DNA from 2 places in the Bacillus halotolerans genome. Region 1 is predicted to be linked to the other one. Evidence: a T-box and tRNA genes for the amino acid it is inferred to sense, from the RefSeq annotation. Region 1 holds a T-box; the other holds one or more tRNA genes.
What was found. The T-box of region 1 lies ahead of tyrS (tyrosine--tRNA ligase). A T-box ahead of a tRNA ligase gene usually reads a tRNA of that ligase, here a tRNA-Tyr.
Positions count from the first base shown of each region.

Region 2: it has a tRNA-Tyr gene. The T-box ahead of tyrS (tyrosine--tRNA ligase) is inferred to sense a tRNA for this amino acid. The anticodon was not compared.

Region 1 covers NZ_CP029364.1:2,288,671-2,299,298, reverse strand. Annotated here, with positions in the region: gene DIC78_RS11730 (minor protease Epr) at 1-1,677, shown strand, start outside; gene DIC78_RS11725 (sucrose-specific PTS transporter subunit IIBC) at 2,121-3,500, shown strand; gene sacY (transcription antiterminator SacY) at 3,553-4,395, shown strand; gene DIC78_RS11715 (glycosyltransferase family 8 protein) at 4,446-5,306, opposite strand; gene DIC78_RS11710 (YwaF family protein) at 5,417-6,130, opposite strand; gene DIC78_RS11705 (MarR family transcriptional regulator) at 6,280-6,795, shown strand; T-box leader at 6,790-7,002, shown strand; gene tyrS (tyrosine--tRNA ligase) at 7,047-8,285, shown strand; gene DIC78_RS11695 (M28 family metallopeptidase) at 8,437-9,804, shown strand; gene DIC78_RS11690 (helix-turn-helix transcriptional regulator) at 9,849-10,628, opposite strand, start outside.
Region 2 covers NZ_CP029364.1:1,806,084-1,816,711, reverse strand. Annotated here, with positions in the region: gene murQ (N-acetylmuramic acid 6-phosphate etherase) at 1-100, opposite strand, end outside; gene DIC78_RS09135 (GNAT family N-acetyltransferase) at 211-693, opposite strand; gene DIC78_RS09130 (2-thiouracil desulfurase family protein) at 705-1,160, opposite strand; tRNA gene DIC78_RS09125 (tRNA-Glu) at 1,342-1,416, shown strand; tRNA gene DIC78_RS09120 (tRNA-Val) at 1,420-1,495, shown strand; tRNA gene DIC78_RS09115 (tRNA-Thr) at 1,500-1,572, shown strand; tRNA gene DIC78_RS09110 (tRNA-Tyr) at 1,592-1,676, shown strand; tRNA gene DIC78_RS09105 (tRNA-Gln) at 1,681-1,752, shown strand; gene sigW (RNA polymerase sigma factor SigW) at 1,983-2,546, shown strand; gene rsiW (anti-sigma-W factor RsiW) at 2,560-3,186, shown strand; gene cdaA (diadenylate cyclase CdaA) at 3,348-4,169, shown strand; gene DIC78_RS09085 (CdaA regulatory protein CdaR) at 4,162-5,616, shown strand; gene glmM (phosphoglucosamine mutase) at 5,635-6,981, shown strand; gene glmS (glutamine--fructose-6-phosphate transaminase (isomerizing)) at 7,411-9,213, shown strand; gene DIC78_RS09070 (undecaprenyl-diphosphatase) at 9,509-10,132, shown strand.

The DNA.
Region 1 (10,628 bases):
AACAATGTCACGTTCACTGCAGCGAACAATACAGACCTCAAAGTACTGTCAGAGAACGCCGACACCACTGACAACTTCGAACAATGGAATCTTGAACCGATTCAGGTCAAACAGGCTTGGAAGGAGGGGCTGACAGGCAAAAACGTCAAAATCGCTGTCATTGACAGCGGGATCTCCCCCCACGACGACCTGTCGATTTCCGGCGGGTACTCAGCTGTCAGTTACACCTCTTCTTACAAAGACGATAACGGCCACGGAACACATGTCGCCGGGATTATCGGCGCTAAGCATAACGGCTACGGAATTGACGGCATCGCACCGGAAGCACAAATATATGCGGTTAAAGCGCTGGATCAGAACGGCTCGGGAGATCTTCAAGGTCTTCTCAAAGGGATCGACTGGTCGATAGCGAATGGAATGGATATCGTCAATATGAGCCTTGGCACGTCTTCAGACAGCCAGATTCTTCATGACGCCATGGACAAAGCATATGAAAAAGGCGTACTGCTCGTTGCCGCAAGCGGAAATGAAGGAAACGGCAAGCCAGTAAATTACCCGGCGGCATACAGCAGTGTCGTTGCAGTGTCAGCGACAAATCAACACAATCAGCTTGCAGCCTTTTCAACAACAGGAAATCAAGTTGAATTTTCAGCACCGGGAACAGACATCACGAGCACGTATTTACATCAATATTACGCGACGGGAAGCGGCACATCCCAAGCGACCCCGCACGCCGCTGCCATGTTTGCGTTATTAAAACAGCGTGATCCTGGTAACACGAACGTGCAGCTTCGCGCCCTCATGCAGAAAAACATCGTTGATCTCGGAATTACGGGCCGCGATCAGCAATTCGGCTATGGCCTGATCCGGTATAAAGCCCAGCAGGCAGATAAAGCGTACGCGGCGGCTGAGCAAGCGGTCAAAAAAGCCGAACAGACAAAAACACAAGCCGATATCGACAAAGCGAAAAAGCTCGTCAGCAAGCTGCCTAATTCCAGCGCCAAAAAAGCTTTGCAAAAAAGACTGGATAACGTTCAGGCATACAGAAATGTAAAAGACGCGAAGGACAAAGTGGCAAAGGCAGAAAAGTATAAAACCCAGCAAACCGTTGATACAGCACAAGCCGCGATCAACAAACTGCCGAACGGCACGGATAAAAAGAACCTGCAAAAACGGTTAGATCAGGTCAAGCGCTATATCGTATCAAAGCAAGCAAAGGACAAAGTCGCCAAAGCGGAAAAAAGCAAAAAGAAAACAGATGTCAGCAGCGCTCAATCGGCAGTCAGCAAGCTTCCGGCAGGCTCAGAAAAAACGTCCCTGCAGAAGCGTCTCAACAAAGTGAAAAGCAGCAATGTAAAAAAGGCGCAGCAATCAGTCGCCGCAGCGGAAAAGAAATCAACTGACGCAAACGCGGCGAAAGCCCAAAAGGCCGTCAATGAACTTCAGTCCGGAAAAGACAAAACGTCATTGCAAAAACGGTTAGATAAAGTGAAGAAAAAAGTGGCAGCAGCTGAAGCCAAAAAAGTCGAAACAGCCAAAGCCAAAGTGAAAAAAGCGGAAAAAGACAAGACAAAAAAATCAAAAACAGCCGCTCAGTCCGCAGTAAATCAATTAAAAGCATCCCATGAAAAAACAAAGCTGCAAAAACGGCTGAACGCCGTTAAGCCGAAGAAATAATTGAAAAACCTTTAAGATGAGTGTTACGTCTTAAAGGTTTTTTCGTCTGTTAAACTGTGTACGCAACCTTTTTCCCATTTGCTTCACAGGCTTTTCATACTATTGCTATCCTGCTGTGAACAGCATAAAATGAACGGTATTACAGATATCAACTGCATATTGCGGGATTGTGACTGGCAAGCAGGCAAGACCCAACGATGCAAAGGGAGTATTAGTGCCTAGAAAAAGAAGGCATTTTAACTCTTCTTTTCGTGTTGGGCTCGTAACGGCGCCAATGACATTTCTGCTTTATATGTTTCGTAATGCCCCGTCACCCGACGAGGGCATTTTTTGATGGCTCTGCACGCTTTACATTTTTCTCACTTTTTTCATTTTGATTGTCAACTTTTCATTTGATACGATGAACAAGCCGACTTTTCTTCAGCAGAGGAGGTTTTTATTGTTTGCAAAAAGAAATTGCGAAAGAATTATTGCTCCTCGCAGGAGGAAAAAGCAACATTATCAGCATCAGCCACTGTACAACTCGTCTTCGTTTTGAAGTAAAGGATGAAACGAAAATCGACATACGTGCTATTGAGAATCTGCAAGGTGTGCAGGGCACCTTTTTCAGATATGGCCTGTTCCAGATTATTTTTGGGGCAGGTATCGTCAACAAAATTTATAAAGAAGTCGTTTGTGTGTGGGAGGCATCGCCTTCTGAAGAGGCTGTTCAAGAGAAACATGCCAGACGCAAACTGAACCCCGTCACAACATTTGCTAAAACGCTGTCCGATATTTTCATGCCGATTATCCCGGCGATAACAGCAAACGGTTTGCTCATGGGGCTGATCGGCATGATTCAGGTCTTTCACTGGTTCTCTGCCGACAGCCCGTGGATCAAAATGCTGGATCTCGTGTCCAGCACCGCCTTTATTCTGCTGCCGATTTTGGTTGGCTTCAGTGCCGCCAGACAATTTGGCAGCAACCCATTTTTAGGGGCATTGATAGGAGGGCTTCTGACTCATCCTGATTTGCTTGATCCATCCATGCTCGGCAGCAAAACCCCCGCTTCCTTAGACATATGGGGGCTGCACATTCCATTGATGGGCTATCAGGGCGCCATTATACCGATTCTTCTCTCCATTTATATCATGAGCAAAATTGAGAAGCTTTTAAAAACGATTGTGCCCAAGTCACTTGATGTCGTGATCATTCCCTTTATCACTGTGATGGTGACAGGATGTCTCGCACTGATTGTGATGAACCCCGCCGCAGCTATCATCGGCCAGGTCATATCACAATCGATTGAATACATTTATCACCACGCGGGCATTGCTGCCGGTGCTCTTTTCGGGGGCATCTATTCCACTATCGTTCTATCAGGCTTGCATCATAGCTTTTATGCGATTGAAGCGACTTTGCTTGCTGACCCTCATGTGGGTGTGAACTTTTTGGTGCCGATATGGTCAATGGCGAATGTGGCGCAAGGCGGAGCGGGACTGGCGGTTTTCTTCAAAACGAAGCAGTCAAGCCTGAAGAAAATCGCGCTCCCCGCTTCCCTTACCGCTTTTTTAGGCATTGTGGAGCCAATTGTTTTCGGAGTAAATGTGAAGCTGATCCGCCCCTTTATCGGAGCCGCTATTGGAGGCGCTCTCGGCGGGGCGTATGTAGTTGGGGCACACGTCGTTTCGAATTCCTACGGACTGACCGGCATCCCGATGATTTCAATCGTGCTGCCGTTTGGCATTGCGAATTTTGTTCATTATATGATCGGTTTTTTGATCGCGGCCGTCTCTGCTTTTATAGCTACATTGTTTCTCGGGTTTAAAGAAGAGACAGAATAACTGGATTTATTCGATTTCATTCATAAAACGGGGGATGAAAGGACAAAAAGCTATGAAAATTAAAAGAATCTTAAATCATAATGCAATCGTCGTAAAGGATCAAAATGAAGAGAAGATTCTCTTGGGTGCAGGAATTGCGTTCGACAAAAGAAAAAATGATATTGTCGATCCGTCTAAAATCGAAAAAACATTCGTCAGAAAAGATACACCTGACTATAAACAATTCGAAGAGATTTTAGAAACATTGCCGGAAGACCATATTCAAATCTCCGAGCAAATTATTTCCCATGCTGAACAAGAACTCAACATCAAAATCAACGAACGGATTCACGTTGCGTTTTCAGACCACCTCTCATTTGCGATCGAACGCCTGAGCAACGGAATGGTCATCAAAAATCCGCTGCTGAATGAGATCAAAGTTCTTTATCCGAAGGAATTCCAAATTGGCATGTGGGCTAGAGCGCTGATTAAAGAGAAACTGGGCATTGAGATTCCTGAGGATGAAATCGGCAATATCGCCATGCACATTCACACAGCGAGAAACAACGCCGGCGACATGACACAGACACTTGATATTACAACGATGATCCGTGATATTATCGGCATTATTGAAACCCAGCTGTCAATCAACATTGTGGAGGATACCATTTCTTACGAAAGGCTCGTGACCCATTTGCGCTTTGCCATTCAGCATATCAAAGCAGGCGAAACCATTTACGAGCTGGATTCAGAAATGATCGCCATCATTAAAGAAAGATTCAAGGATGCTTTCCTATGCGCCAAAAGCATCGGCACATTTGTGAAAAAAGAATACGGCTTTGAATTTCCTGAAAAAGAACTGTGCTATATCGCCATGCATATTCAGCGCTTTTATCATCGGTCAGTGGCCCGCTGACAAACAAAAAACGCTTTTGAGATGATCAAAAGCGTTTTTTCATATATAGATTATTGATTGATAGCCGGGTTTCCGATCGTATTCCACTTTGTATAGGACATGTAATGGAAATACTCATCGCGATACGGATGTTTTGTATTGGAGTTCCAAGGCTTTTCTCCGCCGCAGAAGTGGACGATTGCCGGGTTTTCTCTCGTTTCATTATATTGCTTCCGTCCTAACAGTGTCGAAGGTGTTTTCAGTTTTAACATGATGTATGTTTGAGCGTTCCAGCGCGGATGAAGCTCATACCACTTATCATATAAGATCGCGTTCAGCGCATCTTGGTCATGTAACACAAGAAAATCTTCAGAACCGTTTTCATTGATAAAGTTGAGAACTTTTTCTGTGATGTTTTGCTTTCTCCAAGGTTCCATATCAATAACCATAATACCAGAGTTAAAATATTTTCCCGTGTCAGTGATATTCATTTCTTTCAAACGTTCATGCTGCCCCGCATCTTCCACAGCAGCAACGGTGTATGGAGCGATGTCCAAGTCCCATAGTTTCGAAATATCCTCGAGGACAAGTGCATCACAATCGACATAAATCATCCGCTTAATGCTCTCATCCTTAATTAAGTCAGGAATCGAAATGCGGTAATACGCCGCTTTTGTAATGTGGCTGCTTTCCACAGCATGTTCATACTGGTTGGCATCCACTTCTAAAAACTCAATCGGCACGCCGAACTTCAATGTGGTTTCTTCCAGCCTTTTTTTGTTATCAGGCTCAATTCCCCCATCAATCACATATAGCTTTACTTTTCTGTTCTGGTCCATGTTTGTCAATAAAGAAACGAACATCCCACCTAAATGACGAGCATAATTATCATCTGCGCATGATACGATATGCATAATTTCATCTTTCTTCAATGGTATTCATCTCCCTTTGTGTTGTACAAGTTACATTCCCTTTTTCAGAAAATTAAACACTAATCTCCAATATTTTTTTGAATAGAATGTGCTTTACAACAAAAAAGGTGTTATTTTTTGAATATCCGATAAAGCCAATAAAGGATGAAAAAGCTCGCGATCGTAATGGCTTCAGCTGAGGCGATATACCATGGCCAAGGCCCGAGAACATCCAATAGCGAAGAACCGCCCGGCTTTTTCGTTAAATACATATAATTCGCATTCAGCCAGCGGTCAACCAGATAAATGATGCCTCCGTACAGATTGACAATCAATACAGTCACCCATAAAGAGCGCTGTCTGAGTCTGTACGTGCCAATCACCGCCATAAGCAAACAGGACAGAAACACGGATCCGTGCGACATAAAAAAGAGAATATACCGCACATGCGGAAATGAGAACATACCAAGGTCTGGGGTCAGAAGCGCCTGAAGGGAGCTTCCGATGCCGACAAAATACAAAAACACAAACAGCTTTCTGCTTTTTGTCACCAGCATAATAGCTGATAAATACACAGACAAGTCACTCAGCTGAAGGGGCAGAGAAGTCCGCACCGACCACCTGCCCGCGGCGATCATCCATATTTGGTAACCAATTTGTGAAGCAAGCAAAAGAAACACAAACAAATAGCGCAGAAATGTACTGAATGCTGGCCGGCTGAGTGGCCGGCGGAACAAAAACAAAAGAATGGCAAGCATGCCGATCAAGCTTAATGTCACTGCATGCTCTGTCGAAAACAGATGAAACGGATCATGTTTATACACGCCTTGAACATATTTTTGCACAACTGCACCCCCGTCTGCGGGTTTTTCTTTATTGTGGTGTTCTTTTGGCTTTTTTTATGCAACCGAAAAATATAGGCTTGAAGTTCACCATCGTCTCTGCTACAATTCATTTCATAGCTAATGATTCTGATAATTTAAGGCGGCGACAAATGGAACGTTTAGATAAACAGCAGCAGCTTCGCAAAGAAGAGCATGACACACTAAGCAAGCTTAAACAAATGCCCGTTGAGTCACTCAACCTGGAAGCCATTTCGATCGCGACGAATCTGTATCGGTCTGCGCAAAGGCTCCGTGTCAAAATGGAGACTGAGGTTCTTTCTTCTTACAAATTATCTTGGACCGCTTTCTCCATTCTTTACGATCTATGGGTATGGGGCAAACTCGAAACGAGAAAAATCGCTGAGCTGTCAGGCATTTCAACAGCAACAGCAAGCAACGTGATCAAAACGCTCGAAAAAAAGGGCTTTTGCTCCAAAAGCATCGATCCCAGAGATCGGCGACTGGTTTTTGTCACAATCACTGAATCTGGCAAACAAGCGATCGAAAACCTCTACCCCGAGTTTCACAAAGGGGAAACGCAATTGATTACGGGCATGACAAAAGAGGAGCAGAAAACCCTGACAGGACTGCTTAGAAAAGTAGCGGACAATCTTCATACATCATAAGCTTTGACGGGAATCCAGTAGCGGTTTGTCTCCCTGTTTCAGAGAGCCGGCGGAAGGTGCGAGCCGGCACACAGGCAAAAGCGAATTACCTCCCCGAGCTTTCTTTGTGAACGTTAGTAGCAAAGGACGGGAAACCGTTATTCGAATGAGCGGAAGACAATGTCTTCAACCAGGGTGGTACCGCGTGCATTGAGCCACGTCCCTTATCGGGATGCGGCTCTTTTTGTGTTTCTAAAAAAGGAGGAAGAACGATGAAAACATTTGATCAGCTCACAGCAGCACAGCAAAAAGAAGTCGAAAGACAGCTTAATCTATATATGACAGGCGCCCAAGAAGTCATACCGCCGGAGGAATTAAAGGCCAAGCTTGTCAAATCGATTGCGGCAGGCACACCGCTAAAAATTAAACTCGGATTAGATCCTTCTGCACCGGATGTTCATCTGGGACATACGGTCGTTTTAAACAAGCTTCGCCAATTTCAAGAAAACGGCCACATTGTGCAGCTCTTGATTGGCGATTTCACAGGAAAAATCGGTGATCCGACAGGCAAGTCCGCGGCCAGAAAACAGCTGACCGATGAAGAGGTCAAGCACAACGCCAAAACATACTTCCAGCAATTCGGGAAAGTGCTTGATCCAGAAAAAGTCGAGCTGCACTACAACTCGAAATGGCTGAAAACATTGCATCTGGAGGACGTTATTGACTTGGCAGGCAAAATAACAGTAGCCCGCCTGATGGAACGCGATGACTTTGAAGAACGCATCGCCATGCAAAAGCCGATCTCCCTGCATGAATTCTTTTACCCGTTGATGCAGGGATACGATTCCGTCGTTCTGGAAAGCGATATTGAATTAGGCGGAACAGACCAGCATTTCAATGTGCTGATGGGGCGGCATTTTCAAGAACGATACAACAAAGAAAAACAAGTCGTCATCCTGATGCCGCTTTTGGAAGGCTTGGACGGTGTTGAGAAAATGTCGAAATCGAAACACAACTACATCGGCATTGACGAACATCCGAACGACATGTACGGGAAAACAATGTCACTGCCCGACAGCCTGATGAAAAAATACATTCATTTGGCAACGGACTTGGAGCTTGAAGAGAAAAAACGGCTCGTGAAGGACTTAGAAACCGGCGCCGTTCACCCAAGGGATGCCAAAATGCTTTTAGCCAAAACGATTGTCCGAATGTACCACGGATTAGAAGCCGCTGAAGCAGCCGAACAATCTTTCAAAACAGTCTTTCAGGAAAACAGCCTGCCTGAGGATATTCCGGCTGTGAACTGGAAAGGTGAGAAAACGATCGCGATGACCGATCTGCTCGTCACTCTTGATCTTCTCTCTTCGAAAAGCGAGGCGCGCCGCATGATTCAAAACGGCGGTGTCCGGATTAACGGAGAGAAAATAACAGACATTAACGCCGATGCAGAGATAGAGGAGAATATGATCATCCAGGTCGGCAAACGCAAGTTTTTAAAACTCCAATAATTTGATGTCCTGACGCTTATGAAATCGGCTTTCATAAGCGTTTTTTTCAGGTATAAAGAACTGTCTTTTCAAAAATGCGCTTCAATTTGCAGGAAAATCCTTTAGCATCCCGAAATATTCCCCATCCAAACATTAGGGGAGGTTCATATTTATGAAAAAGCTTTTGACTGTAATGACGATGGCCGTTTTAACGGCCGGCACGGTTCTCTTGCCGGCACAGAGTGTCACCCCTGCTGCGCATGCTGTTCAAATATCAGATAGCCAGCGCGAGCTCCCATTCAAAGCAAAGCGCGCATACTCAACCATTTCACAGCTTAGTGAAACAATCGGCCCCAGAATAGCCGGGACATCTGCCGAAAAAAAGAGTGCCTTATGGATCGCTTCATCCTTGAAAAAATTAAAACTGGATGTGAAGGTTCAAACGTTTGGCATTCCTGACCGACTTGAAGGAACGCTATCCTCAGAAGGCCGTGAGATCCTCATTCGGGCGGCATCCGGCTCTACACCAACTGAAGAAAAGGGCCTCAACGCTCCGCTTTATCACGCCGGTTTAGGATATCCTGATGATTTCTCCGCTGACGCCAAGGGGAAAATCGCTTTGATTTCAAGAGGAGACCTGACATTTTATGAGAAAGCCAGGAATGCCGAGACAGCCGGCGCAACGGCTGTGATCATTTACAATAATAAGGAAAGCCTTGTGCCTGTCACCCCAAATCTATCAGGAAATACAGTCAGCATTCCTGTCGTCGGAATTAAGAAAGAAGACGGTGAAACTCTTATCCAGCAAAAAGAAGCAACCTTACAACTAAAAGCATTCTCAAACCAAACCTCTCAGAACATCATCGGTATCAAAAAACCAAAGAACATCAAAAATCCTGATATTGTCTACGTTACAGCCCATTATGACAGTGTTCCTTTCTCGCCCGGCGCAAATGACAACGGATCAGGCACATCTGTCATGCTGGAAATGGCACGCGTCTTGAAAAGCATTCCTTCTGACAAGGAAATCCGCTTTATCGCCTTTGGCGCTGAAGAGCTCGGCCTGCTCGGCTCCTCTCATTATGTAGATCATCTATCAGAAAAAGAGTTGAAACGAAGCGAAGTGAACTTCAACTTAGACATGGTGGGTACAAGCTGGGAGAATGCGTCTGAGCTGTATGTCAACACATTGGACGGACAATCTAACGATGTTTGGGAATCCAGCCATACGGCCGCTGAAAAAATTGGATTCGACAGCCTGTCTCTGACACAGGGAGGCTCATCCGATCATGTGCCGTTCCATGAAGCCGGTATAGATTCCGCTAACTTTATTTGGGGAGATCCGGAAACAGAAGAAGTAGAGCCATGGTACCATACCCCTGAAGACTCTATTGAACATATCAGCAAAGAACGCCTTCAGCAGGCTGGCGACCTTGTGACAGCCTCTGTCTATGAAGCTGTGAAAAAAGAGAAAAAACCGAAAGCCAATAAGAAACAAATAAAGGCAAAAGCCTCTGACATTTATGAAGATATGAAATAAAAAAAGACGGCGCTTTCTGCCGTCTTTTTAAGGTAATAAGCTATTTAGCTGTCTACAAGTAAAGCTTTCAATTTATCTGCCGTATTTTCTTTCTCTAACGGCCGATAAATGGTCAGTTTCAAATCCGGTGAATCATAAATTTGCAATGTCATATGCTCCATTACCATTGTGCCCGCTGCCGGGTGAAGAAGCACTTTTTCTCCTGCGTGAGTGCCTAACACTTCGTGGTGGTTCCACCATTTTTTAAATTCCGGGCTTACTTCGGTTAACTGATCGATCAGCTCTTTTATCCATGCTTCCCCGAGAAACCGGCTGGCTGTCGATCGAAATTGCGCGATGAGTTTTTTGGCGTGGCTTTCCCAGTCGTCCAGCAGATCCCGGTACTCTTTTGACGTGAAACATCGCCATACGGCGTTCCTTTCCTTTCTGCCCATTTGGCCAAAATCGCCGAACACAGCACACGCTGCCGTGTTCCAAGCAATAACGTCCCACTTTTCGTCAGTCACATAAACAGGGCAATTGGTTAAATGATCAATAAAGTGCCGCACAGCCAGAGGAAGGCTCTTGTTTTCCTCATCCTGATCATCTAAAAGAACATGTTGTCCTGCCAACAGAAAAACATGGCGTTTCTCCTCGTAATTCAATTTGAGCACTCTTGATATGCTTTCCAGTACCTGTGTCGATACCCGAATATCCCTTCCCTGCTCCAGCCATGTGTACCATGTGACACCGATACCGGACAGCTGGGCCATTTCCTCTCTTCTTAAGCCTGTCGTTTTCCTTCTGGTGCCTAAAGGCAATCCGAATTCTTGCGGAGAAAGCTG
Region 2 (10,628 bases), 480 kb from region 1:
TCATTTTTAAGATATCGAGGGTATTAGCTTTGTGTATTTTCGATGTTTGGCTATTGCGTGATTCCGTTGTAAGATTGTGAAGATTCAATTGTTCTGACATGAGGATGCCCCCTGTGTAAAAATAAATATATCTCAATATTCAGTATATTCATTTCTGTTATGATATTTCAACTATCATTTTTAATTTTTGAAACTTTATTTCAAAAGAGGCTATAAGAAATAATGAAGTATCAGCTGTTCGCCAAGCGGCCCGATTTTTCGGCGTCCTTTATCAAGAAATCCGGTTTTCATATAAAGCTGCTTTGCACGGGTGTTCAGGTGATTGACGGCTAAAATGATTTCATCGCACCATGGGAAATACCCGTTAACAAAAGAGGGGAGCTGAAGCATGGCTTTTTTCGCATAGCCTTGTCCGTGGTGGGCAGAGTTTAATGATAAGGAACTGAGCAATAAAGCAAATGGATTGTTGGAATAGGGAGCAATGGTTTCTTTTGACGTATGTAGAATGAAAAAGCCTATTGGCAGATCACCTTTTAAGATGACAACCGGATAGCGCTCCTGAATGCTTAGGGCCTGGGTCAGCACCTCTTTAGGGAGAGCGGTAAAGCGTTTGTCATCATCGTGTAAAGTAAATGCGTAAAGCTCCGGCAAATGCTCAGGCTTATAGAAGGATAAAGAGATATCTTGCATCATGATGAGCCTCCTTACAATATGTCGTCTAACTGGTTTTCAGAAATTACACGGTACCCCGCTTGTTTTAATAGCGCGGCGGTTACTCCGTTTCCAGCGATTTTTTTGCCTGAAAATGAGCCATTATAGATGAAATTGCTTCCGCATGATGGGCTGTTTTCTTTCAATATGACGGCAGAGGCGTTGATTTCTTTTGCGTAGGCCAATGTTTGGGCCGCGCCCTTCATATATAAATCTGTTACATCTTCTCCTGAAGACGTTATGATTTTCGCGGCTCCACTAAGAACATCCTCACCAGTGCCTCCGATGATTTCTGCTGGTTCTCGGGGAGTGGAGAAGCCGCCGAGAAGTTCAGGGCAAGCCATCACTGCTTGTTTTTCTTCAATCAGTTTTCGGATTTTCTCTGATGCGGCATGCGAACCGTTGTATCTGCATTCAATGCCGCCGAGGCAAGAGCTGACTAGTATCATATTGGTTTCTCCTCTCTTAATTCGATCTATATCTATCTTAAAATAAATGATAAATGTTAGGAGGCTTTTTCAGTTAAAAAAGGGGTTAAAAAGTTTGAAAATAAAAAATTTAAATTTCCTCTTTACAAAAGGGGGGGAACCTGTATATAATAACTTTTGTCAGCTCGACGAGAACACAAACGGCCCGTTGGTCAAGCGGTTAAGACACCGCCCTTTCACGGCGGTAACACGGGTTCGAATCCCGTACGGGTCACCATTTGGAGGATTAGCTCAGCTGGGAGAGCATCTGCCTTACAAGCAGAGGGTCGGCGGTTCGAGCCCGTCATCCTCCACCATCTTGCCGGTGTAGCTCAATTGGTAGAGCAACTGACTTGTAATCAGTAGGTTGGGGGTTCAAGTCCTCTTGCCGGCACTGTTTTTCTTAAAAATATGGAGGGGTAGCGAAGTGGCTAAACGCGGCGGACTGTAAATCCGCTCCCTCAGGGTTCGGCAGTTCGAATCTGCCCCCCTCCACCATCATTGGGCTATAGCCAAGCGGTAAGGCAACGGACTTTGACTCCGTCATGCGTTGGTTCGAATCCAGCTAGCCCAGTCACAGACACCTTTTGATCAAAGGTGTCTTTTTTCTTTTTGAAAAAATCATTCCAACTTCTAACTGTTCAGTCTGTATAATAATTTTAAAAATATGTTAAGGTAGTTTATTCACAAATTGCCATCTACACCCTGCCAAAAATTTGTTAAACTTATTTTATAAAAAAATTGAAACCTTTAGAAACGAAGCTCGTATACATACAGACCGGTGAAGGCAGAGGTTAGATAAATATGGAAATGATGATTAAAAAGAGAATTAAGCAAGTCAAAAAAGGCGATCAAAATGCATTTGCGGACATCGTAGATATTTACAAGGATAAAATTTATCAGCTTTGCTACCGTATGCTTGGCAATGTGCATGAGGCGGAAGATATCGCACAAGAGGCTTTCATCAGAGCGTACGTCAATATCGACAGTTTTGATATCAACCGGAAATTTTCAACTTGGCTTTATCGAATTGCGACCAACTTGACCATTGACCGCATTCGCAAAAAGAAGCCGGATTATTACCTCGATGCAGAAGTGGCGGGTACAGAAGGCTTGACGATGTATTCCCAAATCGCCGCAGATGGAGTTTTGCCTGAAGATGCAGTCGTATCGCTGGAGCTTTCACACACGATTCAGCAGAAAATATTAAAGCTTCCTGACAAATACAGAACTGTCATTGTATTAAAGTATATTGATGAACTCTCATTAATTGAAATCGGCGAGATTCTGAACATTCCTGTGGGGACTGTAAAAACGCGGATTCACAGAGGCAGAGAGGCTCTTAGAAAACAATTAAGGGATCTTTAAGTGGGGTGATGAAATGAGCTGTCCTGAACAAATTGTGCAGCTTATGCATATGCATCTTGATGGAGATATCCTTCCGAAAGATGAACAAGTATTAAAAGAACATCTGGAGGCATGCGAGGAATGCAGAAAGCATTTTTATGAGATGGAAAAATCCATTGCGCTCGTCCGGAGCACATCGCATGTCGAAGCCCCCGCCGATTTTACCGCTAACGTCATGGCAAAATTGCCTAAGGAGAAGAAAAGAGCTTCTGTGAAAAGATGGTTCAGATCCCATCCGGTTATCGCGGCTGCTGCGGTATTCATCATTTTGATGGGCGGAGGATTGTTAAACAGCTGGCACAATGACCACAACTTCAGCGTGTCGAAGCAGCCGAATCTGGTCGTGCAAAACAACACTGTGATCGTGCCTGAAGGTGAGACGGTCAAAGGTGATGTCACCGTCAAAAACGGCAAGCTGATTATTAAAGGGAAAATAGACGGGGATGTAACCGTTGTAAACGGAGAAAAGTATATGGCCTCTGCTGGACAAGTCACCGGTCAAATTGAGGAGATTAATCAATTATTCGACTGGACATGGTATAAAATGAAGTCTGCGGGGAAAAGTGTATTCAATGCATTAGACCCGAACGGAGAAGAGTAAAGCGTGTTGTGCGCTTTACTCTTTTTTTAGGTTCTCAAACGGCTGGCATATTTCACTTGCCAAAACGAAATGTGGTATAATGGGCTCGCTATGTAAAGTACATATGCGTAACACATTAAACTTCAAAATACGAAATGACTGAATTCTTGGAGGACGAGGAAATGGCTTTTGAGGATATCCCTTTTTTGCAGTACCTCGGCAATGCCGTTGATATTCTCCTTGTTTGGTATGTGATATATAAACTGATTATGGTGATACGCGGCACGAAGGCGGTTCAGCTCTTAAAAGGAATCGTTGTGATCGTGCTTGTCCGTATGGCCAGTCAATATTTGGGCCTCAGCACGCTTCAGTGGCTGATGGACCAAGCGATAACATGGGGATTTTTAGCAATTATTATTATCTTTCAGCCTGAGCTGAGAAGAGCGCTTGAACAGCTTGGACGGGGCCGTTTCTTCTCGAGGAGCGGCACGCCGGTTGAGGAAGCGCAGCAGAAAACAATTGAGGCTATAACGAAAGCGATCAATTATATGGCGAAACGCCGGATCGGCGCCCTTTTAACCATTGAGCGGGATACGGGTATGGGGGATTATATTGAAACGGGCATTCCTTTGAATGCAAAGGTCAGCTCTGAGCTCTTGATCAATATTTTTATCCCGAATACACCGCTTCATGACGGAGCGGTCATTATGAAAAATAATGAAATTGCCGCTGCCGCCTGTTATTTGCCGCTTTCTGAAAGCCCGTTCATTTCAAAAGAACTGGGAACGCGGCACAGAGCGGCTGTCGGAATCAGTGAAGTTACAGACAGTTTGACGATTATCGTGTCTGAAGAGACCGGCGGCGTCAGTGTGGCGAGGAATGGCGACCTTCACAGAGAGCTGACGGAAGAAGCGCTGAAAGAAATGCTTGAAGCAGAGTTTAAGAAGAACACCAGAGAGACTTCTTCTAACCGTTGGTATTGGAGGGGCAAGAAAAATGGATAAATTCTTAAACAACCGCTGGGCTGTGAAAGTCATTGCGCTGCTTTTCGCGCTCTTGCTTTATGTAGCGGTTAACAGCAACCAAGCACCAACTCCGAAAAAACCAGGTGAATCATTTTTTCCAACATCTACAACTGATGAGGCAACACTGACTGATATACCGGTTAAAGCATATTACGATGATGAAAATTATGTCGTGACGGGCGTTCCGCAAACGGTGAATGTCACGATAAAAGGTCCGACAAGCGCCGTGAAGAAGGCGAGACAGACAAAGAATTTTGAGATATACGCGGATATGGAGAAGCTGAAAACCGGCACGCATAAGGTCGAGCTTAAGGCCAAAAACGTGTCGGATGGGCTGACGATATCCATTAATCCGTCCGTGACGACCGTCACCATTCAAGAACGCACGACAGAAAGCTTTCCTGTTGAAGTGGAGTACTACAACAAAAGCAAGATGAAAAAAGGCTATTCTCCGGAGCAGCCGATTGTCAGTCCTAAAAATGTACAGATTACCGGTTCTAAAGCCGTGATTGATAATATTTCTCTTGTGAAAGCTTCGATAAACCTGGAAAATGCAGATGAAACGATTGAAAAGGAAGCGAAAGTGACTGTCTATGATAAAGACGGAAACGCGCTTCCTGTCGATGTGGAGCCCTCGGTCATCAAAATTACCGTTCCGGTGACAAGTCCGAGTAAAAAAGTGCCCTTTAAAATTGAGCGGACAGGAAGCCTTCCTGACGGGGTCAGCATAGCGAATATCGAATCAAGTCCCAGTGAGGTGACGGTTTACGGCTCGCAGGATGTCTTGGATTCTCTTGAATTTATAGATGGTGTCAGCTTAGATTTAAGCAAAATCAAAAAGGATTCTGATATCGAGGCAGATATTCCGCTTCCTGACGGCGTCAAAAAAATCTCGCCGTCAAAGGTGACGTTGCATATAGAAGTAGATAGTGAAGCGGATCAGACGTTTGAGAATGTCCCTATTAAGACTGTAGGGCTGAGCAGCTCACAGAACATTGAATTTCTGGATCCGGAATCACAAACGATAGATGTTACGGCCAAAGGCTCTCCCGGCAACATAAAAAAACTGCAGAAATCAGACATAGAATTGTATGTGAATGTATCTGATTTAGATGACGGAGAGCACAGTGTGAAGCTTGAAGTAAACGGGCCTCAAAATGTAACCTGGTCCTTGGGGCAGAAAAATGCAAAAATCAAGCTTACGTCTAAAAAAACGAATACGACAACAAAAGATAACAGCAATACGACGTCAGGGAACCAGGATGACACTGATGACAAGACGAATGACAAAGAGAATAATCAGCGAGAAGATACAACGAACAGCGATAAAAACAATGATGATCAAAATCAAGACGAAAACCAAGATCAAAATCAGGATCAGGATGAAGATGAATCAAATACAGGTTCACAATCTTCATCAGAATAAAAAAGGAGCGATTATAAAATGGGCAAGTATTTTGGAACAGATGGTGTAAGAGGTGTTGCCAACAGCGAGCTTACGCCTGAGCTGGCCTTTAAAGTCGGACGTTTCGGCGGGTATGTGCTGACAAAAGACAAACAACGTCCAAAAGTGCTGATAGGCCGCGATACACGCATCTCCGGCCATATGCTGGAGGGAGCCCTTGTCGCCGGACTTTTATCAATTGGCGCAGAAGTCATGCGTCTGGGAGTCATTTCTACACCTGGTGTTTCCTATTTAACAAAAGCGATGGATGCAGAGGCGGGCGTCATGATTTCTGCTTCTCATAACCCAGTGCAGGATAACGGAATCAAGTTCTTTGGAGGAGACGGATTTAAGCTTTCTGATGAACAGGAGGCTGAAATTGAGCGTCTGATGGATGAACCGGAGGATAAGCTGCCAAGACCGGTTGGAGCTGACCTGGGACTTGTAAACGACTATTTTGAAGGCGGCCAAAAGTACCTGCAATTCTTAAAACAGACTGCCGACGAAGATTTTACAGGCATTCATGTTGCGCTTGACTGCGCACACGGAGCGACGTCATCGCTTGCGACACACTTGTTTGCCGATTTAGACGCAGACGTGTCGACAATGGGAACTTCTCCGAACGGATTAAACATCAATGACGGAGTTGGATCGACTCATCCCGAAGCGCTCAGTGCGTTTGTAAAAGAGAAAAATGCTGATATCGGCCTTGCGTTCGATGGTGACGGCGACCGCCTGATCGCAGTCGACGAAAAAGGAATTATCGTTGACGGCGACCAAATTATGTACATATGCTCAAAATACCTGAAATCAGAGGGCCGCTTAAAGGATGATACGGTTGTTTCCACAGTCATGAGCAACCTCGGTTTCTATAAAGCGCTTGAAAAAGAAGGGATAAAGAGCGTGCAGACGGCTGTCGGCGACCGCTACGTGGTAGAGGCGATGAAAAAAGACGGCTACAATGTCGGCGGTGAACAGTCCGGCCACTTAATTTTCCTTGATTACAACACAACAGGTGACGGATTATTGTCCGCCATTATGCTGATGAATACATTAAAAGCGACAGGCAAGCCGCTGTCAGAGCTTGCGGCTGAAATGCAGAAGTTTCCGCAGCTTTTAGTCAATGTGAGAGTAACTGATAAATATAAAGTCGAAGAAAACGAAAAAGTAAAAGCCGTTATTTCTGAGGTTGAAAAAGAAATGAACGGCGACGGCCGGATTTTAGTGCGCCCATCTGGCACTGAACCGCTCGTTCGTGTGATGGCTGAAGCGAAGACGAAAGAACTGTGCGATGAATATGTTAATCGCATTGTTGAAGTCGTCCGGTCAGAAATGGGATTAGAGTAACGAAATCTATAAACAGAGAGCGAACAAGACAAGTGCGACTCACATATAATAATTATGAGACAGGCGGCAAAGTTGTTTAAAAAACAATTGACCATTCTTGGCACATGCTGTAAAATCAAGCTTGTCTTGTTCTTGTTTTCTAGAGGCAGGAAAGACGGGATTTTGTTTCACTTATAATTATAGCGCCCGAACTAAGCGCCCGAAAAAAGGCTTAGTTGACGAGGATGGAGGTTATCGATTTTTCGGCGGATGCCTCCCGGCTGAGTATGCAGATCACAGCCGTAAGGATTTCTTCAAACCAAGGAGGCGACTCCTTGAACAAAGGGAAATCACATGATCTTCCATAAAACATGTAGGAGGGGACGATTGAAAGTCCCCTTGAAAAATGACTTTCTTCGTCTCCTTTTACAATCTTAGGAGGAAGAAATTATGTGTGGAATCGTAGGTTATATCGGTCAGCTTGATGCGAAGGAAATTTTGTTAAAAGGATTGGAGAAGCTTGAGTACCGCGGCTATGACTCTGCGGGTATCGCAGTTGCCAACGAACAGGGGATCCATGTGTTTAAAGAAAAAGGACGCATTGCCGATCTTCGTGAAGTTGTGGATGCCAATGTAGGAGCAAAAGCAGGAATTGGCCATACTCGCTGGGCAACACACGGCGAACCAAGCTATCTGAACGCTCACCCGCATCAAAGCGCACTGGGCCGCTTTACACTTGTTCATAACGGCGTGATCGAGAACTATGTTCAGCTGAAACAGGACTATTTACAAGATGTAGAGCTCAAAAGTGATACCGATACAGAGGTAGTCGTTCAAGTAATCGAGCAATTTGTCAACGGAGGACTTGATACAGAAGAAGCGTTCCGCAAAACACTTACACTGTTAAAAGGCTCTTACGCAATTGCTTTATTCGATAACGATAACAAAGAAACGATTTTTGTAGCGAAAAACAAAAGCCCTCTATTAGTTGGACTTGGAGATACATTCAACGTCGTGGCGTCTGACGCGATGGCAATGCTTCAAGTTACAAACGAATATGTAGAGCTGATGGATAAAGAAATGGTCATCGTGACTGATGATCAAGTTGTTATCAAAAACCTTGATGGCGACGTTATTTCACGTGCGTCTTATATCGCTGAGCTGGATGCCAGTGATATCGAAAAAGGCACGTACCCTCACTACATGTTGAAAGAAACGGATGAGCAGCCAGTTGTGATGCGCAAAATCATCCAAACGTACCAAGACGAAAACGGCAAACTGTCTGTGCCTGGCGATATCGCTGAGGCTGTAGCGGAAGCGGACCGCATCTATATCATTGGCTGCGGAACTAGCTATCACGCAGGACTTGTCGGTAAACAATACATTGAAATGTGGGCAAACGTGCCGGTTGAAGTGCATGTAGCGAGTGAATTCTCTTACAACATGCCGCTTCTGTCTAAGAAACCGCTCTTCATTTTCCTTTCTCAAAGCGGAGAAACAGCAGACAGCCGCGCGGTTCTTGTTCAAGTCAAAGCACTCGGACACAAAGCGCTGACGATCACAAACGTACCGGGATCAACGCTTTCCCGTGAAGCTGACTATACATTGTTGCTTCATGCAGGCCCTGAAATTGCTGTTGCGTCAACAAAAGCATACACAGCACAAATCGCAGTTCTTGCGGTTCTTGCATCAGTAGCTGCTGACAAAAACGGCATCGATATCGGGTTTGATCTTGTCAAAGAACTCGGTATTGCAGCAAACGCAATGGAAGCCCTTTGCGACCAGAAAGACGAAATGGAAATGATCGCTCGTGAATACCTGACTGTATCCAGAAACGCTTTCTTCATCGGACGCGGCCTCGACTACTTCGTATGTGTCGAAGGCGCATTGAAGCTGAAAGAGATTTCTTACATCCAGGCAGAAGGCTTTGCCGGCGGCGAACTGAAGCACGGCACCATCGCCTTGATCGAACAAGGAACACCAGTATTCGCACTGGCAACACAAGAGCACGTAAACCTAAGCATCCGCGGAAACGTCAAAGAAGTTGCCGCTCGCGGAGCCAACACATGCATCATCTCACTGAAAGGCCTAGACGATGCGGATGACAGATTCGTATTACCGGAAGTAAACCCAGCGCTTGCTCCATTGGTATCTGTTGTTCCATTGCAGCTGATCGCTTACTATGCTGCACTGCATCGCGGCTGTGATGTTGATAAGCCGCGTAACCTTGCGAAGAGTGTTACTGTGGAGTAAAATGTTTAACCCCTTTGGTTGTTTTTGCCGACTTTAAAATAAAGTTACGACGTTTATAAAAATGTTGCGATGCTTTTTCCCTTAGATAATTTTTGTCTAAGGGTATTTTTCTATTTTAACTAAAGAGGCAGGTAACTAAAAATTATAAGGGGATTCCAATTGATTTTGGACCCCCTTTTTACATAAATGATGTGACACTAATCTTACAAAAATGTAACTTTAATCTCAAATAATGTAATTTGATTCGATGGCAGGTCATCTAATTTTCTTTTATTATGTTCTAAAAAGAGATTGGATGGTGTTAGGTTTGGATATTTCAGAAGTTAATATATCACTGTTTAGACTAGTTAATGACTTAGGAAAAGAACATCCCTTTTTGAATCCTGTATTTAGTTTTATTGCTGAATATATGGTTTTTTTACTTGCACTAAGTGTTCTTTTTATTTGGTTTACAAGAGATACGGATAATAGAATTATGATTCTTTGTGCATCTATCGCTTTCATTTGTGCCTTTACGATAGGGAAGGTTTCAGGGGTATTTCACTCGAATTATCAACCTTTTGTTGAATTGGGAGAGGTTAATAAACTGATACATAAAGAAAAAGACAATTCTTTTCCAAGTGACCATACAATTTTATTCTTCTCATATTGTATTTCATTCTGGCTCTTTAAGAGAGGCTGGTCAATTTTATGGGTACTGTTAGCTGTTCTTGTGGGAGTCTCCCGTATATGGGTTGGGGTTCATTATCCTTTTGATGTTTTAGCAGGAGTATTAATAAGCCTAGCAGTTTCAACTTTTATATATTTAACATTCCCTAAACTAAATATTACTCAAACTACCATGAAAATTTATGAAAAATGTGAAAACATACTTCTTTATCGCTTCAAAAGAAAGGAAAACAAGTCAAAAAACCTTTAGATTTATTCAACAATCGGGTGCTAATGTTCAAAAAATCGTAACCCTAAAATGATAAACTCTTTTATAAAGATTCCACCTGTATTCAAAGCTGTAGAATCCATTTTGATCTATCGATTCTTTAAATTTGCCGTAAACTGAAGGTTCATGTGTTATTTTTGATCAACCTATATTTTAAAGCTACAGTTTTAGCCAAAGGGGTTTTTTGTTTTAAAGATGGCTATGTTTAATTTTTCAGATATTTAGGATTGCCATAAGAATATGAAAATATTAAAGAAGGTATTTTTAAGGAAAGTGACATCTACGGAGAAATTGGGGAATTCTAGCTATAACAATATCCACAACAGCTAGTTCAATTTCTTGGTTGTTAAGGCTGTTGAAAATAAAGTAGGAACCAGTATTCATTTATAGTTCCTAATTGAACTCAGTTATTTACTAAACAAGAAAATAGAAAAATGATTATAAAATTCTTCTTGTATTTCTACAAAAAATTAAAGTG